One region of the Paraburkholderia caffeinilytica genome, then DNA from elsewhere that is predicted to be linked to it. Evidence: predicted binding sites of a transcription regulator. Region 1 holds the regulator's gene; the other holds the start of a gene.
The links. Region 1 encodes LexA, which represses DNA repair genes until DNA is damaged. Its sites were predicted from a motif close to ACTGTATNNNNATACAGT; they were not measured.
Positions count from the first base shown of each region.

Region 2: imuA (translesion DNA synthesis-associated protein ImuA) is a predicted target of LexA. The motif match lies at 6,748-6,765, and genes of this name have one in related genera.

Region 1 is NZ_CP031467.1:3,895,567-3,913,012, reverse strand. It holds gene hyi (hydroxypyruvate isomerase) at 1-284, shown strand, start outside; gene DSC91_RS33765 (2-hydroxy-3-oxopropionate reductase) at 417-1,325, shown strand; gene DSC91_RS33755 (DUF3597 domain-containing protein) at 1,987-2,388, shown strand; gene DSC91_RS33750 (asparaginase) at 2,547-3,596, opposite strand; gene DSC91_RS33745 (CysB family HTH-type transcriptional regulator) at 3,658-4,584, opposite strand; gene DSC91_RS33740 (sulfate/molybdate ABC transporter ATP-binding protein) at 4,698-5,756, opposite strand; gene cysW (sulfate ABC transporter permease subunit CysW) at 5,756-6,769, opposite strand; gene cysT (sulfate ABC transporter permease subunit CysT) at 6,766-7,668, opposite strand; gene DSC91_RS33725 (sulfate ABC transporter substrate-binding protein) at 7,872-8,921, opposite strand; gene lexA (transcriptional repressor LexA) at 9,237-9,887, shown strand; gene DSC91_RS33715 (hypothetical protein) at 9,956-10,300, shown strand; gene DSC91_RS33710 (DUF2939 domain-containing protein) at 10,477-11,139, shown strand; gene DSC91_RS33705 (universal stress protein) at 11,306-11,770, opposite strand; gene nodI (nodulation factor ABC transporter ATP-binding protein NodI) at 12,047-12,961, shown strand; gene DSC91_RS33695 (ABC transporter permease) at 13,027-13,854, shown strand; gene DSC91_RS33690 (hypothetical protein) at 14,883-15,305, opposite strand; gene DSC91_RS33685 (LysR family transcriptional regulator) at 15,499-16,458, opposite strand; gene DSC91_RS33680 (M20 family metallopeptidase) at 16,660-17,446, shown strand, end outside.
Region 2 is NZ_CP031468.1:13,370-27,855, reverse strand. It holds gene DSC91_RS36630 (hypothetical protein) at 1-275, opposite strand, end outside; gene DSC91_RS36625 (lytic transglycosylase domain-containing protein) at 326-985, opposite strand; gene DSC91_RS36620 (Arc family DNA-binding protein) at 1,511-1,798, shown strand; gene DSC91_RS36615 (fatty acid desaturase) at 1,870-2,850, opposite strand; gene DSC91_RS36610 (autoinducer binding domain-containing protein) at 2,828-3,547, opposite strand; gene DSC91_RS36605 (hypothetical protein) at 3,562-3,825, opposite strand; gene DSC91_RS36600 (hypothetical protein) at 4,141-5,202, opposite strand; gene mnmH (tRNA 2-selenouridine(34) synthase MnmH) at 5,461-6,489, opposite strand; gene imuA (translesion DNA synthesis-associated protein ImuA) at 6,777-7,493, shown strand; gene DSC91_RS36585 (Y-family DNA polymerase) at 7,414-8,883, shown strand; gene DSC91_RS36580 (error-prone DNA polymerase) at 8,890-12,033, shown strand; gene DSC91_RS36575 (SOS response-associated peptidase family protein) at 12,083-13,042, shown strand; gene DSC91_RS36570 (hypothetical protein) at 13,621-14,486, opposite strand, start outside.

The DNA of each region.
Region 1 (17,446 bases):
AATACGACATCTATCACATGCAACGGATGGAGGGCGAACTCGCGGCGACGATCAAAAAGAATCTGCCGCAGATCGCGCACATCCAGCTCGCCGACAACCCCGGCCGCAACGAACCGGGCACCGGCGAAATCAACTACCCGTTCCTGTTCGACCTGCTCGATTCGCTCGGCTACGAAGGCTACGTCGGTTGCGAATACAAGCCGCGCACGACCACCGCCGCCGGCCTCGGCTGGGTGCAGAGCGTGGCCGGGCAAACCCGCGGCGCAGCCCACGCCGCTGCGTGACGGGCGTAGTGCGCAACGTACTGCACAACGTACTGCGCGACACACCGCGCGACTCCTTGATCACATCACGCGCATCACGCCTCAAAGGAAGTTCCCCTGTGGGACGCCAAACAACACTGGAGATTTAGACACATGGCAAAGATCGGTTTCATCGGCCTCGGCATCATGGGCGCGCACATGGCGCGCAACCTCATCAAGGGCGGCCACACGCTGTTCGTGAATGGCGCGTACCCGGTGCCGGAAGACCTGAGCAAAACGACCGCCGTGGTCGCCAATTCGACCGCTGTCGCGCAGGCTGCCGACATCGTCATCATCATGGTGCCGGACACGCCTGACGTCGCCAACGTGCTGTTCGCCGACGACGGCGTCGCCGCCGGCCTCACGCAGGGCAAGCTGGTGATCGACATGAGCTCGATCTCGCCGCTCGACACGCAAGCCTTCGCGAAGAAAATCAACGCCCTCGGCGCCGACTACCTCGACGCGCCGGTGTCCGGCGGTGAAGTCGGCGCGCGTGAAGCGTCGCTGACGATCATGGTGGGCGGCCCGGAAAAGGCTTTCGCCCTGGCCAAGCCGCTGTTCGAACTGATGGGCAAGAACATCTCGCTGATCGGCGACAACGGCGCGGGTCAGACCTGCAAGGTCGCGAACCAGATCATCGTCGCGCTGAACATCGAAGCAGTGGCCGAAGCCCTGCTGTTCGCATCGCGCTCGGGCGCCGATCCGGAACGTGTGCGCAAGGCCTTGATGGGCGGCTTCGCTTCGTCGCGCATTCTCGAAGTGCATGGCGAGCGCATGACCAAGCGCACCTTCAACCCGGGCTTCCGCATCGAACTGCACCAGAAGGATCTGAACCTCGCACTCGATGGCGCACGCAAGCTGGGCATCGCCCTGCCGCATACCGCGAGCGCGCAACAGCTGTTCAGCGTGTGTGCGGCGAACGGCGGCAAGGCATGGGATCACTCGGCCATGGTGCGCGCACTCGAAATCATGGCGAACTACGAAGTCGCGCAAGCGCCGGATAGCGAAGCCAAGGCTGCCTGAAGCATTTAACTGAAGGCCGGTTGCACGAACCTGCGCAGCACTTGAGCAAACCACAGCGACAGGCCCATCAGGGAGCGTGCAGTGCGCGTCATACGCAACACATAAAAATACATCGAGCAGCAACATAGGTTGCCATGATGGCTGCATCTTCAACGTCATGGCAATTGCAGGTGGGGCGCCCGGTTCGTCGTGCAACACGGACGGCGGAACGGGCAAATCGTGCCGCTCTGGGCTGAGAGCGGCAAGTGGGGTCCGCAGCGGCACCCGGCGGCGCCGGGGAAGCCTTGGTCGGTCAGACGTCGTCGTCGGGTGTCCGGCTGTCGGATTTCAAATTTATGCTTTTTCCGCCAATCTCTCGCAGCGGCTGCGCGATGCGCGCAGCCTGCCTGCCTCTCTCTTTGCAGATCGCCTCGCACGTATGCTCGCAAGTCCACTTGCATTTGCTTGCAACTCCGCGCCGACGGCACGACCTTTTTTGACACATCGGTCCGCGCTTTTCTCCTACACTCGTTGAGTCTGGTTGCGAACGTATCGGCGTTCAAGCGCGGCTTGCCGATCGTGGCAAAGCATGCCCTCTGCCTCGCGCGCCCGGCTCCCAACCAGTGTTCAACCCGTAAGCGGAATGTGCTTGCGCCAGTAACCCATCTGCAAAGGATTCAGAATGAGCATCTTTGGTGACATCGTAAACAAGCTCTTCGGCAAAGCGAAGCCCGACCAGCCCGCGCCCGCGGTTGAGCCGACTCCGGATCCGGCAGCGGCGCAAGCCGCCGCACCGGCAGATACACCGGCGCCCGCGCCGCTGGCCGACGTCGACGTCGCTGCCGTCATGGACCAGTTCGTGAGTGAGAGCGGGCAAACCTTGAACTGGCGCACATCGATCGTCGACACGCTGAAAGCGCTCGGCGTCGACAGCAGCCTCGAGCATCGCAAGCAGCTCGCACAGGAGCTGAAGTACAGCGGCGACACGAACGATTCGGCGAGCATGAACATCTGGCTGCACAAACAGGTGATGCAAGCGCTGGCGGCGAACGGTGGAAAATTGCCGCCGGATCTGGCGGCCTGACGGTTTGCCGGCGTCGCCCGTTTCCGGCGATAGCGGGAAACCTTAAGCTGAAACGACAACGCGGCGCTCAGGTCATTGACCTGAGCGCCGCGTTGTCATTCAAGCTTCACGTGCGGGACACCGTTTTGACTTTGAACGGGCCGTCCGCGCTCAATCAGTCAGTACTTGTCGAAAGTCTTCTGCAACGCAACCGGCCCCGTGCCGCCCGCGGCCAATGCCAGCATCAGCAGCACTCGTGCCTTGTACGGATTCAGCGAGCCCGCGCTAACGAAACCGAGTGCGTCGTCGGCAGCCGCGCCGTTGCGCATCACATGCCCCGAACCCACACGCGACGCACGCACCACCGCCACGCCTTGCGAGGCGGCATCGGCCAAGGCCTGCTGCATCGAGGCGTGAATCGAGCCGTTGCCCGTCCCCGCCACGACGATACCGCGGACACCGGCGGCAACCAACGCGTCCACCGCAATTCTCGATACGCCTGCGTAACTCACGACGATCCCCACATGCGGCCACTTCGCGCCGATCACGAACTCGGTTGCGAGCGTGTGCGGACGCACCACGCCGCGCTGGAATTCGACGCGGCCGTCCTGCACCCAACCGAGCGCGCCGATCTCGGGCGAGTGAAACGCATCGACCGCGTAGGTGCTCGTCTTGACCACGTCGCGCGCGCTGTGAATCCGGTTGTTGAACGCCACCAGAACGCCCTGCCCGCGCGAACTCGCGTGCGCCGCGACCGTCACTGCGTTCAGCAGATTCAACGGACCGTCGGCGGACAGCGCCGATGCCGGGCGCATTGCAGCGGTCAGCACGACCGGCTTGTCCGACTTGACCGTCAGATGCAGCAAGTAGGCGGTTTCTTCGAGCGTGTCGGTGCCATGCGTGATCACCACGCCGTCCACGTCGTCTTCAGCCAGCAGCGTGTTGATGCGTTGCGCGAGCGTGGTCCACAGCGACATTTCCATGTCTTTACTGTCGACGCTGGCAATCTGTTCGGGCGCGATCCGCGCGACCGTGGACAAAGCCGGCACCACAGCCAGCAATTGATCGACGCCGACCACGCCCGCCTGGTAGCCGGACGTGTTGGTGGCGTCCGCGGCCGCCCCGGCAATCGTGCCGCCGGTGGCCAGCACGGCGATGCGGGGCAGTTGGGGGGTTGCGCCTTCGTCGGAAGGCGTACCGGAAGAGGAAGGGGAAGTCAAAGTATTCATGGCGGCGATTGTAAGCGATGCGCCGCGCGCCGCCATGCGTGAAAAAACGGATACCCGTTCGTTAAACCGCCTCGCGCAACTGCGCGGCGATTTCCGCTTCATTCAACTGCGGCGCGAACATCTCGATCAACCGGTACGCATACGCACGCAGGAACGCGCCCTTGCGCAGGCCGACCCGCGTCGTGCTCGCTTCGAACAGATGCTGCGTGTCCAGCGCGACCAGTTCCGTGTCGCGCTTCGGATCGTAGGCCATCGCGGCCACCACGCCGATGCCCATGCCGAGTTCGACGTAGGTCTTGATCACGTCGGCATCGATCGCGGTCAACACGACGTCAGGCAATGCGCCCGCTTTCGCGAACGCCTGGTCGATGTGCGAGCGGCCCGTGAAGTCCTGGTCGTAGGTGACGATCGGAAATTCAGCGATCTCGTCGAGCGTCAGGTTCTCGCGCCCAACCAGCGGATGATCCTTCGGCACCACCACGATGTGATGCCACGAATAGCACGGGAACGTGACGATATCCGGGAAGCGGTCGAGCGCTTCCGTCGAAATGCCGATGTCCGCTTCGCCGTTGATGATCATCTGCGCAATCTGTTGCGGGCTGCCCTGGCGCAGCGCCAGATGCACCTTCGGGAACACCTCGGTGAATTGACGGATCACCTTCGGCAACGCGTAGCGCGCCTGCGTGTGAGTCGTCGCCACGACGAGGTGGCCGCTGTCCTGATCCGCGTATTGACGCGCGACACGGCGCAGATTCTCCGCGTCGAGCAGCATCCGTTCGATCAGTTGATGCACCGCCTTGCCCGGCTCGGTGAGGCCCGTCAGACGCTTGCCGCGGCGGATGAAAATATCGACGCCGAGTTCGTCTTCCAGATCCTTGATCTGTTTCGATACGCCCGACTGCGACGTGTACAACACGTTCGCCACCTCGGTCAGATTCATGTTCTGACGCACGGCCTCGCGCACAAAGCGCAATTGCTGAAAGTTCATCTGTATGTCTCCGGTTGAGCCAGAGTTGAGTTATTAGAGTTTGATTGAAACGCCGAGTGTTGTTGCGCTGCTCATGTTGCTGGTGTTGCTTGCGCTGCTGCTCGTCGCGCCGCTTATTGCGCCGGAAATACGCGCAACGCGCGCGGCACGGCCGTCACGCCGTCGCCAATCGTCAGTTGCAGATCGCGCCACGATTCGCGATCGAGCTCCGCCTCGAGCACATTGCCTTCACGGCCCGCCAGTTCCACGCGCACCGAGCCGCCGAGCGTCACCACGCGCCGCACGTCGACCACGATGCCTTCGCGGTGGCCGGACGCTTGAGGATACAACTGCAGATCGTGCGGACGGACATACGCGAACGCCGGCCCCTTGAAGTCAGCCTTGATCGCGACCGGCAGCGCCGCGCCGTCGACCACGAAGCCGCTCGCATCCACGTTGCCATGCAGACGGTTCGCCGCGCCGAGAAACTCGTAGACGAACGAGGTCTGCGGATGGTCGTACACGTCTTGCGGACTGCCCACCTGCTCCACATGCCCGCGATTCAACACGACGATCCGGTCGGCCACTTCGAGCGCTTCTTCCTGATCGTGCGTGACAAAGATCGTCGAGATATGCAGGTCGTCATGCAAACGACGCAACCAGCTGCGCAACTCCTTGCGCACCTTTGCATCCAGCGCGCCGAACGGTTCGTCGAGCAACAGGACTTTCGGTTCGACAGCCAGCGCGCGCGCCAACGCAATCCGCTGGCGCTGACCACCCGACAATTCCGACGGGTAGCGTTGCGCGAGCCAGTCGAGTTGCACGAGCTTCAGCAGTTCATGCACCTTCTCGCGAATCACCGCTTCCGAGGGCCGCTCCTTGCGAGGTTTCACACGCAAGCCGAACGCAACGTTCTCGAACACCGTCATATGACGAAACAGCGCGTAATGCTGGAACACGAAGCCGACCTCACGCTCGCGCGCACCGACCGTCGCGACGTCCTGGCCTTGCAGCTCGACCTGGCCGGCATCCGCGTATTCGAGGCCGGCGATCACACGCAGCAAGGTGGTCTTGCCACAACCCGACGGCCCGAGCAGCGCAACCAGTTCACCCGGCGGAAAGTCGAGCGAAACGTTATCGAGCGCGACGAAATCGCCGAAGCGCTTTTGCAGGTTACGAACGGTGATACCCATTACAGCTCTCCTTGCTTGAGCGCGTGTTGATGCGGTGCATGCGATGCATTGACGGACTGCGGAGCGGACGGCGGCGTGACCGGTCCTGCATACGCCGGCACATCGCGCGCGGCCGACAGTTCCGCCGACATATGGCGCTCGGCGAGCAGCTTCAGGCCGAGCGTCACGAGTGCGAGCAAGGCCAGCACCGACGCCACGGCGAACGCCGCCGAGAAGTTGTATTCGTTATAGAGAATTTCGACGTGCAGCGGCATCGTGTCGGTCTGGCCGCGAATGTGGCCGGACACCACCGACACCGCGCCGAACTCGCCCATCGCCCGCGCATTGCACAGGATCACGCCGTACAGCAGACCCCATTTCACGTTCGGCAGCGTGACGCGCCGGAAGATTTGCCAGCCCGAGGCGCCGAGCACGTGCGCGGCTTCTTCTTCGTCGTTGCCTTGCGCCTGCATCAGCGGAATCAGTTCACGCGCGACGAACGGGAACGTGACGAAGATCGTCGCCAGCACGATGCCCGGCACCGCGAAGATGATCTGCACGTTGTGATTCTGCAGCCACGGACCGAACCAGCCCTGTGCGCCGAACATCAGCACGTAGATCAAACCGGAGATCACCGGCGAAACCGAGAACGGCAGATCGATCAAGGTGGTCAGCAACGCCTTGCCGCGGAACTCGAACTTCGCGATACACCACGAAGCAGCGAGGCCGAACACGAGATTCAGCGGCACCGCGATCGCGGCCGTGATAACGGTCAGCTTGATGGCCGACAACGCATCCGGATCGACCAGCGATTCCAGATAGAAGCCGATGCCCTTGCTCAAAGCCTGATAGAACACGGCGACGAGCGGCACAACGAGAAACAGCGCGAGAAACAGCAACGCGATGCCGGTCAGAATCCAGCGCACGACGGGCGGCTCGGTAACCGGATCGGGCCGGCGCGCGACATTGAGCGGCGCGCGCGGCGCCACGGCGACAACCGCGGCATCCGTACCATTCAGGGAGCGGCGGCTCATTGCACACCTCCGCCCACGCCGATTGCCGCCGCACTCGCGGCGGCAGGCGCCGGGCCTGCGCCGCCACGGCTCGTGCGGCGCTGCAGATACCACTGCAGCGTATTGATGAACAACAGCATCAGGAACGACACCACCAGCATCACGACCGCCAGCGCCGTGGCGCCGGCGTAATCGTACTGTTCGAGCTTGGTGATGATCAGCAGCGACGTGATCTCCGATTTCATCGGCACGTTACCGGCGATGAAGATCACCGAGCCGTACTCGCCGAGCGCCCGTGCGAACGCCAGCGCGAAACCCGTGAGCAAAGCCGGGAACACCGCGGGCAACACCACGCGCCGGAACGTCAGCCAACGGGACGCGCCGAGGCACGCAGCCGCCTCTTCCTGTTCGCGCTCGAACTCCTCGAGCACCGGCTGCACGGTCCTCACGACGAACGGCAAACCGATAAAGGTCAGCGCGATCAGCACACCGGCCGGCGTGAAGGCAACCTTGATGCCGAGCGGTTCGAGAAACTGGCCGATCCAGCCATTGCCCGCATACACCGCCGCGAGCGAAATGCCGGCCACGGAGGTCGGCAAAGCGAACGGCAGATCGACCACCGCGTCGACGATACGCTTGAACGGGAAGGTGTAGCGCACCAGCACCCACGCGACCAGAAAGCCGAACACCGCGTTGATCAGCGCGCCGCCGAGGGCCGAGAAAAACGTCAGGCGATACGACGCGAGCACGCGCGGCGAGCTCACGGCGCGCACGAACTGGGCCCAGTCGAGCGTCGCGGTCTTGAGGAAGGTCGCCGCGAGCGGAATCAGCACCACGAGGCTCAGATAAGCCACCGTGATGCCGAGTGTCAGGCCAAAACCGGGCAACGCGCTCGGTTTGCGGAAGGTGAACGTCGTCATGCTCAGTACTCTTTCAGGGTTGAGGCCGGCGGCTCTTTTTTCGGCTGCCTGGCTGACCAGAAAGCGCGCCGGACGGCGCGCTTTCTGGCGAGGTGCGACTAATGCGGTCATCGGCTGCGCTCAACTGCAGCGTTCAACCGCGACCTTCAACTGCGGTGCCGACCGCGGCGTCCAGGCGCGCATCTCGTTCGACTGAGTGCCCGTTACTGTGGCGAGTAGATCGAATCGAACACGCCGCCGTCGGCAAAGTGCGTCTTCTGCGCGTTCGCCCAGCCGCCGAACGAATCGTCTACCGTGTACAGCTTCAGCTTCGGAAACTTCGAAATCAGCTCGGTCGGCACCTTGTTCGAACGCGGCCGATAGAAATTCTTCGCGGCGATTTCCTGGCCTTCCTCGCTGTACAGGAAGTTCAGATAGGCTTCGGCCAGCTTGCGCGTGCCGTGCTTGTCGACCACCTTGTCCACCACAGCAACCGGCGGCTCGGCCAGAATGCTCACCGACGGCACGACGATTTCAAATTTTTCCGGTCCGAATTCCTTCAGCGAGAGGAACGCTTCGTTTTCCCACGCAATCAGCACATCGCCGATACCGCGTTGCACGAAGCTGGTGGTCGCGCCACGTGCGCCCGAATCCAGCACGCCGGCATTCTTATAAAGCTTGCCGACAAATTCCTTGGCCTTCTGGTCGTTGCCGCCCGGCTGATGTTCCGCATAGGCCCAAGCGGCCAGGTAGTTCCAGCGCGCGCCGCCCGAGGTCTTCGGATTCGGCGTGACGATCGACACACCCGGCTTGATCAGATCGTCCCAATCCTTGATGTGCTTCGGGTTGCCCTTGCGCACCAGAAACACGATCGTCGACGTGTACGGCGAGGCGTTGTCCGGCAAACGCTTTTGCCAGCCCTTGTCGAGCAGACCCTTGTTAGCCAGCGCGTCGATGTCGTAGGCAAGAGCCAGCGTCACCACGTCCGCCTGCAAACCGTCCAGCACCGAGCGTGCTTGCGCACCCGAGCCGCCGTGCGACTGCTTGAAGGTGATCGTCTCGCCCGTTTTCGCCTTCCATTCCTTGCCGAATGCCTGGTTGACGTCCTGGTAAAGCTCGCGTGTCGGGTCGTACGACACGTTCAGCAACGTGGCGTCGGCTGCATGTGCCTGCGCCGTGACGCCAACCGCGGCGATCGTGCCGGCTGCGCCGAATGCGAGCGCCGCGATAAGTTTTCTGGTCCTGCCAGCCAGCCCCGTGCCTTGGTGATTCATGCCAACTTTCTCCGCGTTGTGGTCCGCTGAAACAGCGTGTGGTGTTGTCTTGCGTCGCGGTCACGTGCACATGAGCGCCAACTCGAAGGGCAGTCTATCGAAGAGCTTTCATCATTAAAAATAATGTTTCTTCATTTTTTAATACGCAAAAGTGGTAATGACGGCCGGATAAGGCGTTGCGGCACGAAAACGGGTGTTATGGCGTCCTTGGACGACGCTGGAGCGCCACCCAAAGTCACGAACTTAAAGTAAAGCTTGAATTGCGCGGAATACTGTATAAAAATACAGTCACCTGTTCATACATACAGTGGCGCTATGACCAAACTCACCGCACGACAGCAGCAGGTTTTCGATCTGATCCGCCGGGCCATCGAACGCACCGGCTTTCCGCCTACCCGCGCGGAGATCGCCGCCGAACTGGGGTTCAGCTCGGCCAACTCGGCAGAAGAGCATTTGCGGGCGCTGGCTCGCAAGGGCGTGATCGAACTCGCGGCCGGCGCATCGCGCGGCATTCGCCTGCTGGGCGGGGCGGAAGATTCGCCGTACCAGTTCACGCTGCCGCACGCCAGCATCATGCAACTGTCGTTGCCGCTGATCGGCCGGGTTGCCGCGGGTAGCCCGATCCTCGCGCAGGAACATATCTCGCAGCACTACGCGTGCGACCCGGCGCTGTTCTCGAGCAAGCCGGACTACCTGCTGAAGGTACGCGGGCTGTCCATGCGCGACGCGGGCATCTTCGACGGCGACCTGCTCGCGGTGCAGAAGAGAAGCGAGGCCAAAGACGGCCAGATCATCATCGCGCGCCTCGGCGACGACGTGACGGTCAAGCGCTTGAAGCGGCGGCCGAACGGTATCGAGCTGATCGCCGAGAACCCCGATTACGAGAACATCTTCGTTGAAACCGGCAGCGCGGAATTTGCGCTCGAGGGTATCGCCGTCGGGCTGATCCGCCCTGGCGAGTTCTAACCCCTGCTCGCTTCTGGCTCGCCAGCCAACCCAAAGCTGCCCCAACGTTGAATCGCCTGGAGAGACTCATGGAACGCCTTGCCCGCCTGCTGCCTTTTCGCCAGTTCGGTCGTCTGCGTCATCTGCGCAAGCTGGTGCCTTGCTCACTGATCGAGGCGTCCTCCGCCGTTACTCCGTCACTGTTCGACGCGCCCGCCGGCGTATCGAGCCTGCCGTCCTCGCTGCCGGCTTTTGCTCGCGTATCGTTGAATTCCGGGCTGAATACGGCTGAACCCGCGCGTCGCGCGCCGGTGCGCGTATATCACGGTCCGTCGCGGCTGATCATGGTGGGCACGGTAGACGCCGTGTGCCGCATGATCGACCGTTGCATCGCAGATGAAGCCAACGTGCACGGCGCGGTGTTCGAGTCATAAACTGTCCTCGCCCGTGCGCGGCATTCCACTGCGGCTGTGCGGCTGTGCGACGCCGGGCGTAAAGTGTTTCAGTCGTGTTTCACTCGCTCGCGCCTTCTCGAATATCGCATCGCGTGGGATCGTTTTCGCGTGACAGCGGTCCACGTTAGATCCCCTCTGATGGAGAGCCCCACTCGATGGCAGTTTCAACACGTACGAGGCGCAACGCCACCCGGCCACTGATCGTCACCTTGATTGTGATTGCGGTGATCGTCGCGTTGGGGTTCGGTTACGCGTCGCCTTACATGGCGCTGAATAACCTCAAACGCGCGGCGGATGCGCGCGATGCGCAAACCGTCAATGAATACGTCGACTTTCCCGCATTGCGCGAGAGCCTGAAGCAGCAGGTCACCGGCCTGTTGACACGCCGGCTCGACACCCAGGGCACCGGCAATCCGTTCGCGGCGATTGGCGCGATGATCGGTGTGGCGTTGATCGGCCCCCTGGTCGACGCTTATGCGACACCCGACGGCGTCGCGGCATTGCTGAACGGCATGCCGCCGCGCGGCAACCCGGGAGAACGACCACCTGTTCCAGCGGGCGCCGGCAATCCGCCGGCCACAACGGCGCCTGCACAAGAACCGACACCCCCTGTTCCCGGCAATACTGCCAACGGCGCAGCTAACAAGGGGAACAGCGCCGCGCCACCGCAGCCGCCGCAAACCACGGCGGGCTACCGCGGCCTCAACGAGTTCGTCGTCAACTACCAGCATGGCGCTGGCGACGCGCGCTACTCGGCGATCTTGCGGCGCGAAGGTTTGTTCACGTGGAAACTGGCCGCGGTCGATTTGAACAAGTGATCGCCCGGCAGGCGCAATCGACGGGGGCGTAGGTGCGAATCATAGTTTGGCCGAACGATCGCCGTGAACGCGCGACCGTTCGGTCGCGTGCCACATTCAGCTGATTCAGTTCAGCCGATTCAGTTCGGCTTATTCAGCCCAGCCCGCGCCCTCCTCTCGCCGTGCGTCAAGCCGCCGCCGCTTGCTGCTCCTGCGCAGAGGAGCACGCCACCAGAATGCTGCACGAGACCCGGTCGAGCAGTTGTGTATTCCCCGCGCCCATCCACCATCGTGACAGACCGGTGCGGCAACGGTGGCCGACCACCACGAGGTCGACATGCAATTCGCTGGCGAGATTGGCGATCTCGTCGATCGGATGGCCAAACGCAAAATGCCCTTGTGCGGTCACGCCGCGTTCGGTGAGCCAGTCCACCCCTTCCTGCAGGATGTCGCGGGCTGTTTTCTCGAAACTGCCGCAGGCCACATCGGTCAGCAGGCCTGCGCTTTGCGCGATGCTCGAGCGCATGTCAACCACGGACAACAAGTGTGTTTCCGCCTTCAGGTCCAACGCCAGGTCGGCGCCGCAACGTAACGCTTTGCGGCCTTCGCGCGAGCCGTCGTAGCACAGCAGGATTTTTTGGTAGCTCGCCATGATTTTTCTCCCATTCCGCGAGGAACGCGGTCTGAATGAATCATGGTGCGCCGCAATTCAGGTTGCAAGGGATGGAAAACGCTAAGTGCGCCCTAAACCGGTGCGTGCTGGATTCGTGGCGGGTTTCGGCCGGATTGGGGTCGCCCCCGGACCTTTGCCGCAACGCAAGAAACGCCGGCCGGCATGGTCGGCGGCGATCAACACCTCGCTGCCAATGCCATAGAATGAGCGGCCTTACCGGCCATTTACGTCTTTTCCCGGAGCCTCGATCGATTCATGTCTGAAGCCGCCATTGAATTCCACCAGGTTAAAAAGAGCTACGGCGAGAAAACGGTCGTCGACGGACTGTCGTTTCATGTAAACGCTGGCGAGTGTTTCGGCCTGCTCGGCCCGAACGGCGCCGGCAAGACCACGACGTTGCGCATGCTGCTCGGCATCGCCGCACCGGATGCCGGCGCGATCCGCCTGTGCGGCGAGCCGATTCCCGGCCGCGCGCGCGTGGCACGGGCGCGTGTCGGCGTCGTGCCGCAATTCGACAATCTCGATCCCGATTTCACCGTCCGCGAAAACCTGCTGGTGTTCGGCCGCTACTTCGGCCTGAGCGCCGCTCAATGCCGCGCAATGGTGCCGTCGCTGCTCGAATTCGCGCGCCTCGAGAGCAAGGCGGATGCGCGTGTGAGCGAACTGTCGGGCGGCATGAAGCGACGCCTGACGCTGGCTCGCGCGCTCGTCAACGACCCCGACGTGCTGATCATGGACGAGCCGACCACCGGCCTCGATCCGCAAGCGCGCCACCTGATCTGGGAGCGGTTGCGCTCGCTACTTGCACGCGGCAAGACAATCCTGCTCACCACGCACTTCATGGAAGAAGCCGAACGGCTGTGTCACCGCCTCTGCGTGATCGAGGAAGGACGCAAGATCGCCGAAGGCGCACCGCGTGCATTGATCTCATCCGAGATCGGTTGCGACGTGATCGAAATCTTCGGGCCCGATCCGGTCGCGTTGCGCGATGAATTGGCGCCGCTTGTCGAGCGTACCGAGATCAGCGGCGAGACGCTCTTCTGCTATGTGAACGACGCACAGCCCGTGCATGCCCGGCTCAAGCAACGCGCCGATCTGCGCTATCTGCATCGCCCGGCGAATCTGGAAGACGTGTTCCTGCGTCTGACCGGGCGCGAGATGCAGGATTGACGCGAATCGACAGCCGCTCTGCTCACAACCTTCTACCGCTATAACGACACGGCAACAGACACGCAATGGACGCACGCACTTACGAACCCCACGGCGAGGCACCGCCGAAGCAGGAAACCTTCGCCGCTTTCCCTGCCAACGCCGTGAACTGGATTGCGGTGTGGCGCCGCAACTATCTGGTGTGGCGAAAGCTCGCGATCGCTTCGATGTTCGGCAATCTTGCCGATCCGATGATCTATCTGTTCGGCCTGGGTTTCGGGCTTGGGCTGATGGTCGGGCACGTCGACGGCGTGTCGTATATCGCGTTTCTCGCTGCGGGCACGGTGGCATCGAGCGTGATGATGTCGGCGAGTTTCGAGTCGATGTATTCGGGCTTTTCGCGCATGCACGTTCAGCGCACGTGGGAGGCGATCATGCATACGCCGCTGACGCTCGGCGATATCGTGCTTGGCGAGGTGATCTGGGCGGGCAGCAAGTCGATGCTTTCAGGCGCGGCGATCATGCTGGTCGCGGGCGCGCTGGGCTACGCGAGTTTCCCGTCGATGCTGCTGGCGTTGCCGGTGATCGTGCTAACGGGGCTCGCGTTCGCGAGTGTCGCGATGGTGGTGACGGCGCTCGCCCCGTCGTATGACTTCTTTATGTTTTACCAGACGTTGGTGTTGACGCCGATGTTGCTGCTGTCCGGGGTGTTCTTTCCGGTTTCACAGTTGCCTGCCGCGGCGCGGATCGTGACTGAGTTTTTGCCTTTGGCGCATGCGGTCGATCTGATTCGGCCGGCTATGCTTGCGCGGCCTGTCGATGGTGCTGTTTTGCATGTTGCCGTGCTGGCGGTTTATGCGGTGGGTGGGTTTGTTGTTTCGGCGGTTTTGTTTCGGCGCAGGATGATGAAATAAGGTTTTTTGGGGCCCTGCGGGCTGGGTTTTTTCGCGAAGCGGGTGGAGGTTTTTTTGCCGTTGCGGCGCTTTCTGGCTGTTTGCCTGCGGCAGTGGTCTTTCCTTGAGTTGCTTGCCTGTTTTGTGGTTTTTGGCTGTGTTTCTTGGTTTGGTGCGCTTCCTTGAATTGTTAGTGCTTCTTGGTTTGGTGCCTTTCCTTGAATTGTTAGTGGTCTATTAGCGTTCGCCCCTGTGCGGGGCAGGCACCTACTTTCTTTGCCGCCGCAAAGAAAGTAGGCAAAGAAAGCGGCTCACACCGATCATGCTAAGCGGGCACCGTGGTTTGCAACGGGTAGTGGTGCATCTGGAATCTGTGTTCGTGCACCTGCATAGCCTAGTGACACGGGCGTCATTCTTCCGGCGGCGCTGCGCGCGCCGAAGAGCACTTCATAAAATCACCGGCTACGTTTGACGCTCGCGTCTTACCACCGGGCCGTGACTCATCATTGCTTCGCCTTCGCCTTCGCCACTGCAATCGCAATCGTCACTGCCACCGTCACCGCGATTGTGAGTGGAACGGTAGTTGTGGTTGTAGTCGCGACTTTGATTGCGGCGGTGATTGTGACCGGGGTTGGGACGGTGATTGCAGCACACCGACAGATCATTAGAAGTGGGGGCTAGGTGAATGCGGAGGCGCCTCGCCGAGGCGAAGCCGATGGTTCCCACCGCACTCAAACGAAGCCACTGGTTTCCCATGCAGACCCGTCCGCGACGCACGCAGTGCGGAGTGGGGGCTGATGAGCCCTTTGTCACAAGCGCACGCAGGGGCGCGGGCACGGATTCCAGATGCACCACTACCCGTTGCAAGCTACGGCGCCCACTTAGCATGAGCGGTGTGAGCCGCTTTCTTTGCCTACTTTCTTTGCGGCGGCAAAGAAAGTAGGTGCCTGCCCCGCACAGGGGCGAACGCTAACAGACCACTAGCAACTCAAGGAAAGGCAACACCGTAAGCACACCGACAAGAACGCGCCGCAAAGACAAAAAAAACCTCAATCCTCATCATCCGTCCAGGGAATCTCCACATCGGAAATAAAAGCCACCGTTGCAAACGGCCCCCCATCCTGACGCCCGATCTTCCCGTCGGCCCGCTGCCATTCAACCCTGAACACCGTGCCCGGATCATCGGCAATCAACCGGACCGTGCGAACCTCGTCCGGATCCGCTTCCTCGACAGGGCCGTCGAGCGAAACCTGCAATTCCTGCGGCCATAGTCCGTCGGTCGGATCGTAAATCTTGTCGCCGTCCGGAATCAGCGTGAATGCCTCCACGCCGATCGTCGCCGACGCCTCGACGATCATCTTGCCCAGCGCGCGCAGCAACGCCGTCGCCCGGGCCGAGTTGGCCTGACGAATTGCAAGATCCCCGCGCGTCAGCGCCTGCTCAAGTTTTGGGTTTGTTTTTTGTTGCGCCATTCGATGTCCTGAGTCCTATCGCTCTGTTGTGGACGGCACGCCGCATGCATTGCGCACCGCGCTCCATTTTTCGGGCTGAATCCTACCACTGGTATAGGCCGCAGCACCGCCAGCCGCGCAGTAGAAGCCGACCGGCCCGCTCCGTCCCCACAGTTTAGGTCGTGATTCGGCGTCCGGCAGGGAGATTTGCCTTTCAACGCGCCTCGCCTCGCTTTCGTGCCGGCTTCCGCGTCGCAGCATCCGCAGGCTTCGCACCGCCGATTTCTGCGATCAGATGGTCGCGGAACGCCTTCACCGACGGCGGCAACTGCCGTCCGGCCATCGTCTGCACCTGAATGCTGCGCTGGCGCATCTGCGGATGCGTCAGCGGCATCGCGACAAAGCCGTCGTCGGCGTAACGGTCGCGCACCGATAGCAGACCCGTGAACATGATCGCCCCGGACTTCTGCGCGTAGCGGTACATCGCGGCACTGTTGTTGCAGGTGAGATCGGGCTCGAGCAGCACGCCTTCGAGCGCACAGGTGATGTCGATCAACTGCCGGATCGTCGTGCCCGCCTCCGGCAGCACCAGCGGATAGCGCTGCAAATCGGCGAGCGACACCTTCGCGCGCGAGGCCAGCGGATGATCGGCGCGCAGCAGCGCCAGCACCGGTGCCCGCTCCGTGTGTTCGACCTTGACGCCCTTCTCCGACGCGAGACTGAACGTCAGCGCGAGATCGGCGTCGCCGTCGCGCACCCGGCGAGTGGCCTCGCCCGGCGCCATCACGGACAGCGTGAAGTCGATCCCCGGATAGTGGCGGCGGAACGCCGCCATCGCGCTGGGCAGGAAGTCCGCGGCGAATCCCTCCGAACTGGCGAGCTTGATCATGCTGCCGTGCAATGCTTCGAGGCCGCCGATCTCCTTCATCACGTGCTCCGCCTCGAGCAGGCTGCGCTGCGCGTAGACGAGCAGACGCCCGCCGGCCTCGGAGAGCGACATGCCGCGCGGCCGCCGCTCGAACAGGGCAACGCCGAGATCGCTTTCGAGCCGCGCGATCTGCCGGCTGATCGCCGACACGGCCACATGCAGCCGCGCGGACGCGTCGCTGATCGAGCCGGTGCGCGCCACTTCGACAAAGTAGCGCAATGCAATGCCGTGTAATGAAAGTGCCATGAGCGATGCCTTATGCAAGCGGATGCAGCCGTGCGCCGGGGTGCCGAGCTTTGCCTTTCCGGCAACGCAAGCTTCGAAAGACGATCATTGTGACAAAAATAACGGCCTCCTAGAATCGTTTCGAAATGATGGCAGCAAGCCGGACGTGCTACGCACGGCGGCGCGGCGGCGCCATCCCCGCACCCCGCATCGGAGACAAACATGAGCCGCAATCAGGCCATCGAACACGCCACGCAGCATTTCGAATCAGGCGCCTTCCTTGAGAACCTCAACCGGCGCGTCGGATTTCGCACCGAGAGCCAGGAAAGCGACCGCGCCGCCACGCTGCTGTCGTATCTGACCGACGAAATCGCGCCCGAAGTCGAAGGACTCGGCTTCAGCACGCGCATCGTCGATAACCCGGCGCAAGGATTCGGGTCATTCCTGATCGCCCATCGTCACGAAGACGACCGGTTGCCCACCGTGCTGATCTACGGCCACGGCGACGTCGTGCGCGGCTACGACAGTCAATGGCGCGCGCCGCTGACGCCGTGGGCCGTGACCGTCGAAGGCGAACGCTGGTATGGCCGCGGCACCGCCGACAACAAGGGCCAGCACACCATCAACCTCGCCGCGCTCGCGAGCGTGCTGGCCGCGCGCGGCGGCAAGCTCGGCTTCAACGCGAAACTGCTGATCGAGATGGGCGAGGAAACCGGCTCGCCAGGGCTCGACACGATCTGCCGCACACACAGACAGGAACTGGCCGCGGACGTGCTGATCGCCTCCGATGGTCCGCGTCTCGCCGCGCGCCGCCCCACGGTGTTTCTCGGCTCGCGCGGCTCGGTGAACTTCAAGCTCTCGTTGAACCTGCGCGATGGCGCACACCACTCGGGCAATTGGGGCGGTCTGCTGCGCAACCCGGCCATCGTGCTGGCGAATGCGCTCGCCAGTCTGGTCGATGCACGCGGCGTGATCGCTGTCGACGGCTTGCGTCCGCCGCCGATTCCCG
Region 2 (14,486 bases), on a different replicon from region 1:
CAGTGCGCGCGATCGGCCCAGCACTCCGCCCCTTTCCACATCAGCACGCAGGCCGCGACGACGCCAAGGAACGAATAGAGCCAGATCTTGAAGGTGTTCGCGCCCTGCGTCGCCGAATCGAGCCCACCACCCGCGAATGCAAGTTCCGGACCGATTGCAATGCCGAGAGCGATCGTCTGGCGCATATGGGTTGCGATTCGCCGCATTGATATGCGATATGAGTAATTTTTCAGTAGTACTAATTTCATGGCCGCGAGCTTCGTATTGCGATTCATGTCTTCTCCTTTCACGTGGTTGAGATCAGGCCGCGTCGTCGCGGCTCAAGTCAATTGCAGTCGTTGTCACAAGCGGAATCGCCGAATGCATCCCATGACGGGTGCGGTGCGTCCTGCCGTTGTTTTGGGCCACTGTGGCGCGCGGAAGATGTTTTGACATCGGGCGCTGCTGCGCGTGCTGGTCTGTCGGACTGACTGTCCATCACTACAGGAATCGCAGGAACGACGTTGGTTGAACCTGCCGCCATCTGGGCGTTGGCAACAACTCGCTGGACATAACTGGTGCCGCCGGCGTCGGCTGACTCGCCGCGCGTGAAATTGCCACTGTAGTAGCAGCTGATCGCCGCACGCAATGCCGGCGCACCCTGCCCCATTGCCGCAGTCGCCCGCTCATAACATTCGCGCAGTATCGCGCTGCCCGCGCGCAGGTTCGCACACGGATCGAAGGCCGTTTCGTAGGTCAATCCGTAGCGGGCAAGATTGGCCTTGTTGACCTGTCCAAGCCCCATGCTGAAATTGATGCCTTGTGAATTGAGCACTTTTGCCGTCGCCACCGCTTCAGCACGGTCACGCGGCTGGCGAACAAGGTGGCCACCAACGACGCCGATCGCGTACGGATTGAAGCCGGACTCAGTCCTCACGACCGCCTGAAGCGTCGTGGGGTGGACGTTCGGCGCGCATTGCTGGGCTAACGAGATGAAATCAAGCATGACTTCCCCCCTCGCTCACGTTATGTCGCCGGCTGTGCCCGAACGATATAATGGCTTTAGCCATTGTCGACCTCTCAGGTTCCAACAACTGGTCAGGTCGACGCCACTGCTCGCAACATCGACGCTGACCGCTTCTACTACCCGTACCTCCACGCCGGCCCTTCCCTGTCTGGCGTTACCTCGCCAAAATCCGGCCGCGCGATGCGAACCAATTTAATCTCTTTCTGATACCTGCTCCTGTCGCGACGTTGGCGACGCGGAGGGCGCATCCGACGCGCACTCCTTGCAGACCACCCCATCTCCCAGTTCGGCCCGACGAGTACGAAGCTCGACAATCAGCTGCGCATTTTTTGACCGTGCCTCCTGCTTTGCCCGATCGATGAGCCACTCATTCAGCTCTCGGGGGAGTCGACACTGCGAGCGAACGATGTCACCCATTCTCTCTCCTCTGGTGCTTTATAGTCACTACGTGGTAGTGACACATTGTCACTATATTCCAGCGCCAACGTAGTGTCAAATGTCACTATGAAAGACAGCTACCGCTCACAATTCCGGCTACCGTGGTCCCTCTACCACCAGTTGAACGAATCCGCCACGAAGAATCAGCGCTCACTCAACGCTGAGCTGGTCGCGCGTTTGGAGTCGACCTATCCCCAGCTCAGTGTCCGCGGCGATACCGATCTCGACGAATTACGCGAAACCGTCACTACGATGTCTCTCGCCGAGCTCATGACCCCAGACGAGATAACAATGTTCGCCGAACGCATGCTCGCTCTTGTCGCACGCAAGCGCACTACCAAGACAACACCGTAGTGACACTTTCCAACAGATGATGTGACGAATTCAAGAGACCCACTTAGCCTTGCGGCCGCCAGTGTTTTATGCTAGTGGCTTGTCTTTGATAGCCTATGGTTCATGGCCGAGAACCAGAGCGGTGGAATTAACGCCAGGCCAAACATGTGCAGATAGCCGCCAGGAAGCGCTCTCCCGGCGTGAACCAGGCGATCATAGGCCTGCGTTTGCTCAAGATGATGGTGGGTGTGAAGCCCGTTATTTACGAATAGGCGATTGGACAACCAGAAATTAACGTCCCACGCAATCTGATTGCCCAGGTCGTCAGGACTACCACACAGGCCATAGTGCTGCAGGTAGCCAACCGCCTCTACGACGAAGACAGAGACTATGCCCTGCCCCGCGTAGAAGACCGCCCCACGCCACCCACCAAACCACGCGAAAAGGCCCACGACGGCTACGCTGACCGGGACGATCTGCAGGAGCCGGCTTCCCCTCCACCTGCGGGCCTGGCTTAGCTCGTAAGCAATAGCGGATCTCAGCGCCGAGAAGAAGGAGCGGCCGACGTGACACCAAACCGACAGGCCAACATGGGCCGTTGAGCCAAATCGCGGATCGCCGACATGCCCGTGGTGGAGTTGATGTACGACCCGGTAGTGAGGGTATCCAGCGACTGCTAGCGCTACGTCGGAGATCAGCCTGGATACACGCCCGCCCCGGTGCATTACCTCGTGAATGTGCGCCATCGCGAAAGCACTCAGCACCCCTGAGGCAATAACGAGCCCGGCAAACTCCAGCGGCCTCGCGGTCATCGCTCTTTCGAGGGCAACAAGCACCGCAGCGCCCCACACGCAAATGTAAGTGAGTGGGACTACAGGACCGCTCGGCGCTCGGCTCGCCCTCTGGTTTGTGACCTCCACGTCCTGCCCGATAACCGCGTCAGCGGCAGGAACCACCACAACCAAGAACAGCAAAAACAGCCAGGGATGCCGGTAAATGAAGAATGCCGTCGCGGTCGCTGGTAATAGCGTCGACAGCCAGAACCCGCCCTTATTGCTGCGCAAAGATGTCATTTTCTTCCGCAAACCGCACCGCCGCGGTAATGTGCGAAACGCCAATCTTTTCGTTGATCCGTTGGAACTGCCTGTAGACAGTCGTCGAAGACACTTTCAGCTCATCGGCGATCGCACCTGCATTGAAGCCAGATCTTACGAATCCAATCAACTGCACGTCCTGTTGTGAAAGGCCACACTTTCTGATCGCATCTTCTCGCACTCCCCGCGATGACCAATCGAGGAGCTCCAACGCCAGGGCCCGGAAAAATGCCCTTCCCTCTCTGAGTTTCGGCTCACCTTCCTCGGGCTTCACGCTCGAGCCAAGGTAGAGAGCTCCAATCCGGCCTTTCTCGCTAGCGTGCGCAGGAATGAGGAACGTGCTGAGAAACCCGTGTTCCGCGGCAACCTCAAGCATCCGCTTTTGCCCAGCAGTCCGGACTGGCAACTCCGAGCCCAACACTGGCGCAGTGTTCGATCGTGCGTAATCGAGACAAGGGTCCGTCAGATACCATCGGTTCGCGTTGTACAGTTGGCACCATTCAGGGCGACAACCGATCAAGAATCGATGGGTGGAGCGACTGGCTGAATGATCGGTCGGATGCAACGAAACGAACACAAACCATTCCGCTCCCTTCGATCGAATTGCGTCGCTAACAAGCGGTATCAACTCCAATTCATCCGCTGCATTTATAACGGCATCAAAGCTCAGTTCCATTACGGTCGATCCATCTAGATTACTTCACCAACCCCATCCGCCCAGACAATGTTTCGCACTTCCGTATAAATTGCCCGCATAACCGAATGATGTGGGTCCGAAAGCGCGAACTTTTCAAACTCGCCTTTTGATGAAATCGGCATAATCTGAACCAGCATAAGTTCGTCACCCTGAATCAGATACCTTTCCGCAATGAAACCGCCTGGCACCTGATAGAGACGAATGCCCACCTGCTCGACATCGGCACTAACGGCTCGTTCATAGACAAGGTTCTTCATAATCCTGGCCTTCGATCTCGGGGCGATGTCCGCAAGCACGACACGTCCGATTCTTGACTTCATGCTCAGATTGAGACGAAATCACATTGTCTGCCACGCATCTTTCGCACTCGAAGATCGATACGAAAAATTCCGCGCGGCAGACTTCGCACTTCATTTGATGGACTTCGTTTTCCTGCAAGACTTCCCATCCATCATCACCGTGATCGGCCCCACAAGAAGGGCACACAATGCTGATACAGTCGCTCATAGTTTCCAATCCAACAAATCATCTTCACTCCGGCGAATCGCCGGGCCACCTCATGCACACGAGTGCTACGCCAGCTTTCTGCTCATCCGCGCTGGATACTTATCGCGCGGTCGACTCGAACGCTGGCTTTGCACGTAATTAACGAACTGTTCGATCTCGGAGTCGGCCATCCCGAGCCATGCGAATCGTATGGTTCCGGGCTCCAACGGGAAAATTAACTCGCGGTCGATGCCGTGATGCTCGAGATACTGAAAGAACACGAACAGGTCGTCGTCCTGCAACTGCTCCAGCCATGTTCGCAGACGCTTCAACTCCTCGTCTCTCAGATCCGCCGGCGATGTGTTTAGAACGCTCAATGCGAAGCGCGTTGGGCAGGGCACTCGCGGGACGTAGTAAAGATCGCAGTGGTCTTGGTGCGATGTGCGGGGATCGACGCCCAGTATAGGAAACGAAAGCCCCTGCTCCTTTGCTTCCTTCGCACGCTGCACCCACGGCCGATCGTCAGGGGATGTTGGCCAGATGCGTTTCAAGTTATCAGCCCGGTACTTCTCGCGGGACTCCCAGATCTCATGCAGCTCGCAGTACTCCCTTGATTGAGAAATCCGGTAAGCCGCATCGACAAGCGGGCTGTCGTGCCAGTGAGCGAGCGGCCTGGTGCGTTCCGCTGCATACATGCGCTGATGGTCATCTTGCAGATTGACGCTCGACTCCTCGAACAGGCGACGAAATAGAACCAGTGATCTGCGGAAATACAGGGATGCGCCATCTGACTGCGCATACAGGCGCTCCGGAAATGTTTGCGCGTTATCCGGTGCAACATGGCCATTGGCCGCGTCTGTAATGCCCGTGACAAGCCAGAAAGCATAGTGCGGGAAAAGACGTGCCAGCGCCTCGATCATGTCTGGCGTGGGTCGTTGTCGACGATGAAACACCTTACGCCAGCGCTGAATGGAAATACGGGTGTATTCCGTCAGCCGCTCCAAGTAACCCCGGCCAGGCTCGGGCCTCGGGAGCAGAGTACCGAACGCCCTGCGAAGTGCGCCCATTGGCCTTTCGTCTTCACTTGGCGCGAGGCGGGCCTGCTCATTCAGGAGCAAGATCATGCGGTCTTCGATCGTCGTGGTCATATTTGAAGCAATCCCAATCAGTCAATCTGTCCCGATTAGATCAATTCATAAGATATGACCATACCCGCCCTCCCTTCCCCTCCACCAATTCAGTTACAAACGGAAACACGAAGAAAGGTACCCATGGCTACAAGGCGGAAATTTCTCTGCGTCCATATGCTTCTTGCATAGACGACATGGCAAATATGCCCTATTCCACCCGTATCGCGGGGGCGATTGGCAATGACACGGTTTTAGTGAGATTGAGATAAGAGTCGTTTAGCCAAAGCGCTGAATGAGCGCAAGCGCCACGGCGCGGAGACTGTTTGGCGACAGTTCCTGCAAGTCAACGACTGGTGCGTCTGCAAGTGCGGGATAACTGCGCCGTGTCGAACGTGCATAGGCGGGATCGTAGTGCGCGACCATGACCCGCTCGAACAACTCGGGTATTTGCCGTGTTCTGGCCATTTCCTGCCACACCTCGAACTCTTTGCCTCCGATAAGGCTCCGCAGAGAGGCGAGTTTCGATACGAAGGCGTCCGGATCTTGCTCGAAATGGTGATAGTCCTCTCGCCACAATATGACTCGCTGGGCCATCGGCGCATTCACGCAGACAGGCTTGCCCTTCATATGCATCGTTTCGAGCAGCGCTTCCGGTAACTGCACGTTGCCAATCTTCTTGCTCTCTGCTTCCACCCACACCGGGCGGCTGGGCGAGAAAGTACTAAGCTTTTGTTGCAGCAGGCTATCAAAGTATTTCTGCGTCGGCTGCGGGGTACCAGGTATCGCACCAATAACCGAGCCCCGGTGAGACGCGAGCGCCTCCAGATTCAAGACCTGCGCACCGACGGCTTCGAGTTGATCGAGCAATCGAGTCTTTCCACAACCAGTCGAGCCTGACAGGACCACATACGAGAACTCCCGCGGTAGCTTTGTCAGTTGCTCGTTGACCCAACGTCGATAGCCCTTCCAGCCACCAGGTAGACGGTCCACCTTATAGCCGATCGTATCGAGAGCATCAAACCAAAGTCGACTGCGCTTTCCGCCGCGAAAGCAATATACAAGCACCCTGCCATGACGTGGGCGGCCCGCAATTACGGTGTCAAGGTGTCGCGAAATGTTTTTCAGCGAATAGGACACGCCGATCAGATATGCCCGCATTTTGTCGGTCCGATGCAAGGTGCCGACCTCGGCGTATTCGTCATTGCTGACCACGGGGAGGTTGATTGCCCCAGGGATGTGATCCACGGCGTATTCGCGTTCGCTGCGCGCGTCGATGATGAGGTCGTAATCTTCGAATCGGTACATGCCCACCTGCCTTGTAATTTTTGGCGTACAACGAATTTTCTCTACGCCATCCAGACAACCGGTCGAGTGCAGGCATGGTACGAACCCCTTACCTCTCTGGCAAGCCCTACCACCCGGCAGGTCTGTCACCGCTGGGGTTCCCTCCCATGTCGCAAAAGATGGTCTCGCGCCCGCTTGGCACGGAACCCCAGCTGTAACCGGCCGCGGCCTCCGGACCACCCCCTTTTACATTTTTTGGAGATAAGCGCTACACTAGATACTGTATATCCATACAGTGTTCTTGCCCCATGAGCGCCCTCCCGCGTCACCCTGAAGAAATCCACCCCGCGCTATGGCGAGCATCTCAACTGGCCGCCGGCTTCGATCGGGTGGTGTCGTGCGGCCACGCCGCGCTGGCCTCCGGATTGCCGGGCGGCGGCTGGCCCGCTGGCGCGCTCACCGAACTGCTCACACCGCAGCCTGGCTGCGGTGAACTGCGTCTGCTGCAGCCCGCACTGGCGACCGTCGGATCCCGCCCCCTGCTCCTGCTGCAGCCGCCGCACCGGCTGCAACCGGCCGGTCTGGCGTGGCTGGACATTCCCTCAGCGCAGGCCTGCGCACTGCATGCTCCGCGCACTGCTGACGCGCTGTGGGCCGCCGAGCAGATCCTGCGTGCCGGCACCTGCGGCGCCCTGCTCTTCTGGCAGGCCGAAGTCCGGCAGGAAGCGCTGCGGCGCCTGCATCTGGCCGCGCAGGCCTCGGACACCCTGCTGTTCCTGTTTCGCCCGCTCGCGGCCGCCCAGGCGACGTCGCCGGCGCCGCTGCGGCTTGCGCTGCGAGCCGCCAGGGGCGGTATTGAAGTGACCTTCGTCAAGCGCCGCGGACCGCAGCGCGACGAACCCGTTTTCGTTCCTCTCGTACCTTCACCTGCCCTGTTGAGCCGATATGCAACTCTGGATCGGCGTACATCTGCCGCACCTCGCCCTCGAGTCGTTTCTCCCGCGCTGGTCGATGCCACGCAATGAGGGCGGGTTTGTCGTGCTGGAGAAGGACCGCGTTGTCGCGCTCGACCGCGCGGCGCACTCGGGCGGGATCGTGCCCGGCATGCGCCGCGGTGGCGTGTTGACGCTCGTCCCCGACGCGGTCATCCGGGAACGTGATCTCACCCGTGAAGCGGAGCTGGTTCGTGGCGTGGCCTTCGCCCTGCTGCAGTTCACCCCGCACGTGGTGCTGGCGGAGGAATCGGTCGTGCTGGTCGACGTCTCGGCGAGCCTGCGGCTCTTCGGCGGTATTCGCCCGCTGCGCCGACTCGCGCGCGAAACGGTGATCGCGTTCGGCGTAACGGCAACGCTTGCTGTTGCACCAACAGGGCAGGCCGCGTGGCTCTTCGCCCGGTCCTCGGGTGGCATTGCCCTCACGTTGCGATCCGTCGACCGCGCACTGCGTCGCGTGCCGTTACCTGCCCTGCCGCCGGCGCGCCACTACGCCGAATGGTTCGACGGCCTGGGATGCGAAACGGTGGACGACGTCCGGCGCCTGCCTCGCGCAGGCCTCAAGAAACGCTGCGGCACGGCGCTGCTGGATGCGCTCGATCGCGCGACGGGCGCGGCACCGGAGGTGTATGAATGGCTCGAGATGCCTCCCGCCTTCAGTGCGCGACTCGAGCTGCCCGACCGGATCGAGCACGCAGAGGCCGTGCTGTTCGCGGCGCGGCGCCTGATCCTGCAGATGACCGGCTGGCTGTCGGCCCGACAGCTTGCGATCGAGCGGTTTGTGCTTGAGCTCGAGCATGAGCGCGGCCGCGCGGCGGTGCCGCCGACGGCAATCGAAGTTGCCCTTGCGGAACCGACGTCGCGCGAGGACCACCTCGTGCGTCTTCTGAAAGAACGGCTGGGCCGCGTTGAACTGGCCGCGCCGGTCATCGCCGTTCGCCTCGATGCAAAGGACGTCCGCGAAGCGGACGCGCCGAGCGAATCGCTGTTCCCGGAACCCGGCGGCTCGCCGCAGGATCACGCGCGCCTGATGGAACTCCTCGTCGCCCGGCTCGGCGCGCAGAACGTGCTCAAGGCGGCTCCGGTTGCCGACCACCGCCCGGAAGTCGCCGCACGCTGGCTTCCCATCGGCGAGACCGCCAGGCCCATGTTGCCACCGCCAGATCTTCCGCGACCCACCTGGCTTCTGGACAACCCGGTACAGCTCATCATGCGCGGCCACCGCCCGTTCTACGGCACGCCGCTGCGCATGGTCTCGCCGGGCGAACGGATCGAGGTCGGCTGGCAGGATGGGCACCCGGTGACGCGAGACTATTTTGTCGCGGAGTCCGACGACGCGCTGCACTACTGGGTCTTCCGGGAGCGCGTAAGCGCCGTCGAGGAACGCGAGCCGCGCTGGTTCCTGCACGGCCTGTTCGGGTGATCGCCCATGGCGCCGACCTACGGCGCACTGCCCGACTATGCGGAACTCCAGTGCGCGTCCAACTTTTCCTTTCTGCACGGCGCATCGCACGCCGAGGATCTCGCTGCACGTGGGGCGCAGCTGGGCTATGCCGCACTGGCCATCACGGATGAATGCTCGCTGGCCGGCGTTGTTCGTGCCCACGTCGAGGCGAAGAAGGCCGGTCTGCCGTTCATCGTCGGGTCACACTTCCATCTGACCAACGCCGACGGCACGCCTGCCCTGTCATTCACCGCGCTGGCGATGACACGCGAAGGCTACGGCAACCTGTCGGAGCTGATCACGCTCGGCCGCATGCGCGCGCACAAGGGCAGCTACCGGATTGCCCCCCTGGATCTCGCGCACCCCGAGAAGCCCTTCGGGCACCTGCGGGCACTGCCGGACTGCGTCGCGATCCTGTCGCCGGACTACCCGGCCGACGAAGAGAGGCTGGATACGCAGGTCGAGTGGTTCGCCCAGACCTTCGGCGATCGCGCGTGGATCGCCCTGACGCTGCATGCCCGGGCAATGGACGACATCCACCGTGGCACCGTCGAACACGTCGCTGCTCGCCACGGCATTCCCGTCGTGGCGACAGGTGCTCCTGTCATGCACGTGCGTTCGCGCAAACCGCTGCAAGACGTGCTCACGGCGATCCGGATTGGCAAACCGGTAGCCGAGTGCGGCTATGATCTCGCGCCCAACGCAGAGCAGCATCTGCGATCGCGCCTGCGACTCGCCAACCTGTACCCGCAGCGGATGCTTGAGGAGACGCTGCGGATCGCGCACCTGTGCACGTTTTCACTCGACGAGCTGCGCTATGAGTATCCGGACGAGCTGGTGCCAGTCGGCCATACGCCGACCAGCTACCTGAGACAGGAGACTTACATCGGCGCACATCGCCGCTGGCCAGCGGGCATCCCACATCAGGTACAGCAGCAGATCGAACACGAGCTCTCGCTGATCGGGGATCTGCGCTACGAGCCGTACTTTCTGACGGTCTACGACATTGTCCGGTTCGCGCGCAGCGAAGGGATCCTGTGTCAGGGGCGCGGCTCGGCGGCCAACTCGGCCGTGTGCTTTGCTCTTGGCGTGACCGAGGTGGATCCTGCGCGCTCGTCGATGCTGTTCGAGCGGTTCATCTCGAAAGAGCGAGGTGAGCCGCCCGACATCGACGTCGATTTCGAGCATCAGCGCCGTGAAGAAGTCGTGCAGTACATCTACCGCAAGTACGGGCGCGATCGGGCAGCACTGACGGCCGCCGTGACGACGTACCGCCCACGTAGCGCACTGCGCGAATCGGGCAAGGCGCTCGGCGTGGATCCGGCGATCGTCGATCGCGTCGCGAAGGCTTACCAGTGGTTCGACTCCAGCCGCGATCTGCTCAACCGCTTCGCCGAGGCCGGTCTCGACCCTGAAGCACCGCTGATCGTGCAGTGGGCGAATTTCGCGGCGCTGCTGCTGGGCTTTCCGCGACATCTGTCGCAGCACAGTGGTGGCTTCGTGATCAGCCGCGGCAAGCTGTCGAGGCTGGTGCCGATCGAGAACGCTGCGATGGCCGACCGCTCGATCATCCAGTGGGACAAGGACGACATCGAGGCGCTCGGTCTGCTGAAAATCGACGTGCTCGCACTTGGCATGCTGTCGGCCATCCGCCGCGCGCTCGACGTCATTTCGGAAAAGCGCGGCGAGCCATTCGAACTGCAGGACATTCCTGCCGAAGATTCCGAGACCTACAAGATGATCTGTCGCGCCGATACCGTTGGCGTATTCCAGATCGAGTCGCGCGCGCAGATGAGCATGCTGCCCCGCCTGCAGCCGCGCTGCTTTTACGATCTCGTGATCGAGGTGGCGATCGTACGTCCGGGCCCGGTACAGGGCGGCATGGTGCATCCCTACCTGCGTCGGCGGCAGGGCGTGGAGCCCGTCACCTATCCGAGCCCACAGATGGAGCAGGCGCTTTCGCGCACGCTCGGCGTGCCGATCTTTCAGGAGCAGGTGATGCAGGTCGCGATGCTCGCGGCAGGATTCACTGCCGGCGAGGCTGACCAGTTGCGTCGCGCGATGGCCGCATGGCGCCGCAAGGGCGGACTCGAAGCCTACTACGACCGCATCGTGAACGGGATGCTCGAGCGCGGTTACGACCGCGAGTTCGCCGAGGCCATCTTTGCGCAGATCCAGGGCTTCGGCGAATATGGCTTTCCGGAGAGTCACGCGGCGAGCTTCGCGCTGCTTGTCTACGCGAGTGCATGGCTGAAGTGTCATGAGCCGGTCGCGTTCCTCGTCGCCATGCTCAACAGCCAGCCGATGGGATTCTATTCACCCTCACAGCTCGTGCAGGATGCAAGGCGCCACGGCGTGAAGGTGCTGCCCGTCGACGTGACGCTCAGCAACTGGGACTCGGCAGTCGAGGGCAGATCGACTCGCGCGCCGGTGCGCCTCGGCATGTCGCTGGTTCGCGGCCTGAAGGAAGAAGCCGCCGCGCGCATCGAGCTCGCGCGGGCCGTGCGGCCCTTTGCCGATGTCTCCGATCTGGCACGACGCGCGCAACTCGATCGCAAGGACCTGCAGGCGCTCGCTATGGCCGACGCGTTACGCTCGCTCGCCGGCGACCGGCGCGCAGCTCTGTGGCATGCGGTGGCTGCGGTACCGGACCGGGATCTGCTGCGCGGCGCGACTGATGACGACGCGACGCCGGTCCTCGCGCCGATGACGGAAGGCCAGCAGATCGCCAGCGATTACCGGACCCTCGGTCTGACACTCGGCCGGCACCCGCTGGAACTGCTGCGCCCTCGCCTGCTTGCCCAGCGCCTGCTGTCGGCGTCGACGCTGGCCGGATTCCGGAACGGGCAGCTCGCTCGTGCCTGCGGCATCGTGACGGTCCGGCAGCGGCCGGGCACGGCCAAGGGTGTGATGTTCGTCACGCTTGAGGATGAGACCGGACAGGTCAACGTCATCATCTGGCCGTCCCTGCTGGAAAAGCAGCGACGCGAAGCGCTCGGCTCGTCACTGCTTGCCGTGTACGGTGTCTGGCAGCGTGAGGGTGAAGTGCGCCACCTCGTCGCGCACCGGCTGGTCGACGTTTCCCCGCTGCTCGGCTCGCTCGTCACGTCGACACGAAACTTCCATTAGGAACCGGCGTACCATATTCGCGCACCTTCCTTCAAAAAGGAGAGCCACCATGTGCTATTCAGCCCAGATCCAGGCGGACTACCGCAAGTACGTCAGGATGTTTGGCGCGCACATGAGCATCCGGGAGTTCGCACAGCTGTACTGGGAACGCGCCGAGGGCAGCAACATCAAGATTCCGAAGGCGATGGACGCCGCGTTCTCGGTTCCCCAGACCGACGAGGAACGGCGGATCAAGGAAGCGATTGACCAGTTCACCCGCGACCAGGTCCCAAAGCTGGAGCAGGAACTGTTCAAACAGCGCGCGCGACTCGCCGACGCGGAACGCACCCTGCAGAGCAAGACGACGAAGGCGGCCACCGAAAGCAAACGGATCGCAACCAACAAGATCGAGTCGGCGCTGCACGGGCTCGACGATCTCCGTCGCACCGAACTGAAAGACCGCGATTCGCGAATTTTCCCCGGCAACTATGCTCCGGTCATGATCATGGAAAACGGCAAGCGTGTCATCAAGCCCATGCGATATCACTGTCGCCCGGCTGGCAAGCCTGCGTTCTACGACAAGAAATATCCCGGACTTTACAATGCCAGGTTTGACAACCTGGAAGGCTTCTGGAAGGGACTCTTTGGGTATTCGCACGGTCTTATCGTCGCGAACGCGTTCTATGAAAACGTGAAACGACATCGTCTGGAAGGGCGCGAACTCGCCGAAGGCGAGCTAGAGGAAAACGTGGTCCTGGAGTTCAAGCCGCAACCCGCTCGGGACATGCTAATCGCCTGCCTGTGGTCGCACTGGCAAAGCCCTGGCGAGCCTGATGTGCTCTCCTTCGCGGCCATCACTGATGAGCCGCCCCCTGAAGTTGCCGCCGCCGGCCACGATCGCTGCATCATTCCCATCAAGCCGGAGCATATCGACGCGTGGCTCAATCCCGATCCACGCAATCTCGCGGCACAGTACGCGATTCTCGACGATCGCCATCGTCCTTACTACGAACATCGGATGGCGGCCTGAGCGGACCGGACCGGCGACGACATCGGAGCGCATTACTTGCTGCCGGCCTGGCGTTACCGCCTGTCCACGAAGAAGGACATGTTGGCGAAATAAATTTGCGTAACTAACAGATAACAGGTTCAACCCACCTACTCAAACATGGGTGAACTGATGGCGACATCAAATCGTGTGTTCTGCGTCAACTGTCTGGCGCATTTCGTTGCCGAGAGCGGTGAGGATATGTGCCGAGGCCTCGGCTATTTGATGTTCCTGAGAAATCCCAAACTGAAGCGACCGGGAATAGTCACTGTAACGTTGCCCGCTAAGCAAGTCAGGTACACAAGATGTCACGGCGAGTGGTATGAGCCCAAAGAGCAGGTTTAGAGCAGTTCATCGCTCGGGCAGTGATCAGTGGAAAGTCCGTTCTTGAGATCGCGGCGCGTATCCCTCCCCAGCATCCGCATCCGGGGAAGGCCTTGCTAGATGGCGCAGTCGACGATGGCTCACCAACCTTCAAAGTTGCGTGTTAGATGGCCCACTGCCCGATTCACCGACGACCCGCTGCGCCGCCATAGTTTGATAGGCAGACCCTACAAAAGTTACTTGGCGGCTTGCGTTGCCAAGCCCCGCATCGGCGTCGCCACCTCGCTCGCCAGCCGCCCGTCCAAAGGACTGTTGCCGAGCGCGCAGAGCCGAAGCTTCAGGTCGCTGAATGTCGGGCCACCGTTGACGTTCTTGAGCATTTCGGCCAGCACGATGCACGCTGCCATAGCTCCGACGAAAGGCACCGCGACCGATTTGCCCGCGAGCAGTAAGCGGCCGCACTCGTCGGCACCAAGGGTCTGATATGCCGCGTTGCTATCGGCCTGTTGTCTCTTACGTGCCTCGCGCAGAGCGACCTCCGACGCGGACTCCAGGGGCCACACTTCCGAGGCGATCCGTGGATTCGGCCAAGTATGAAAAGCGATGGTGTCAAAATTAAATGCCTCACCGCCCAATCCGCTATCGAAAATCGCCTGGAAACCAGCATTTGCGAGCCACTGCCGCGGCTGATTATCGTCAAAACCGCACAGAGCAATTATTGGTTCACGATCGGTGCGCCTGAATTGCATGTCGACGCGACGCTCCAGCAGCCTGGTCACGAACCCGCGTCCTTCAAGCCATTCCGCAACCACGCGCGTCTTGAGCCGTTGCACCGCCGCAGCCGTCAACAAGGCGCCCGTCTCGACGTTCACCTTCTCTACCTCATCGTCATCGCAGAGCAGAACCATCACCCTTTCGGGCGACGCGTACGGCAATGCTGCAAAGCCCCACAAATAGGCTTGCCCCAGATGCCCGAGTCCAAAGAGGCCCAGAGAGAGCGGCAATTCAGCGAGCTGCATGCCAACCGCGTCCGGGTGTTCAAACGGCAGGTCCGGCCGCCAGAGCGACATCGCAACAACCCGCCGCGTGGCCGTGATGTTGA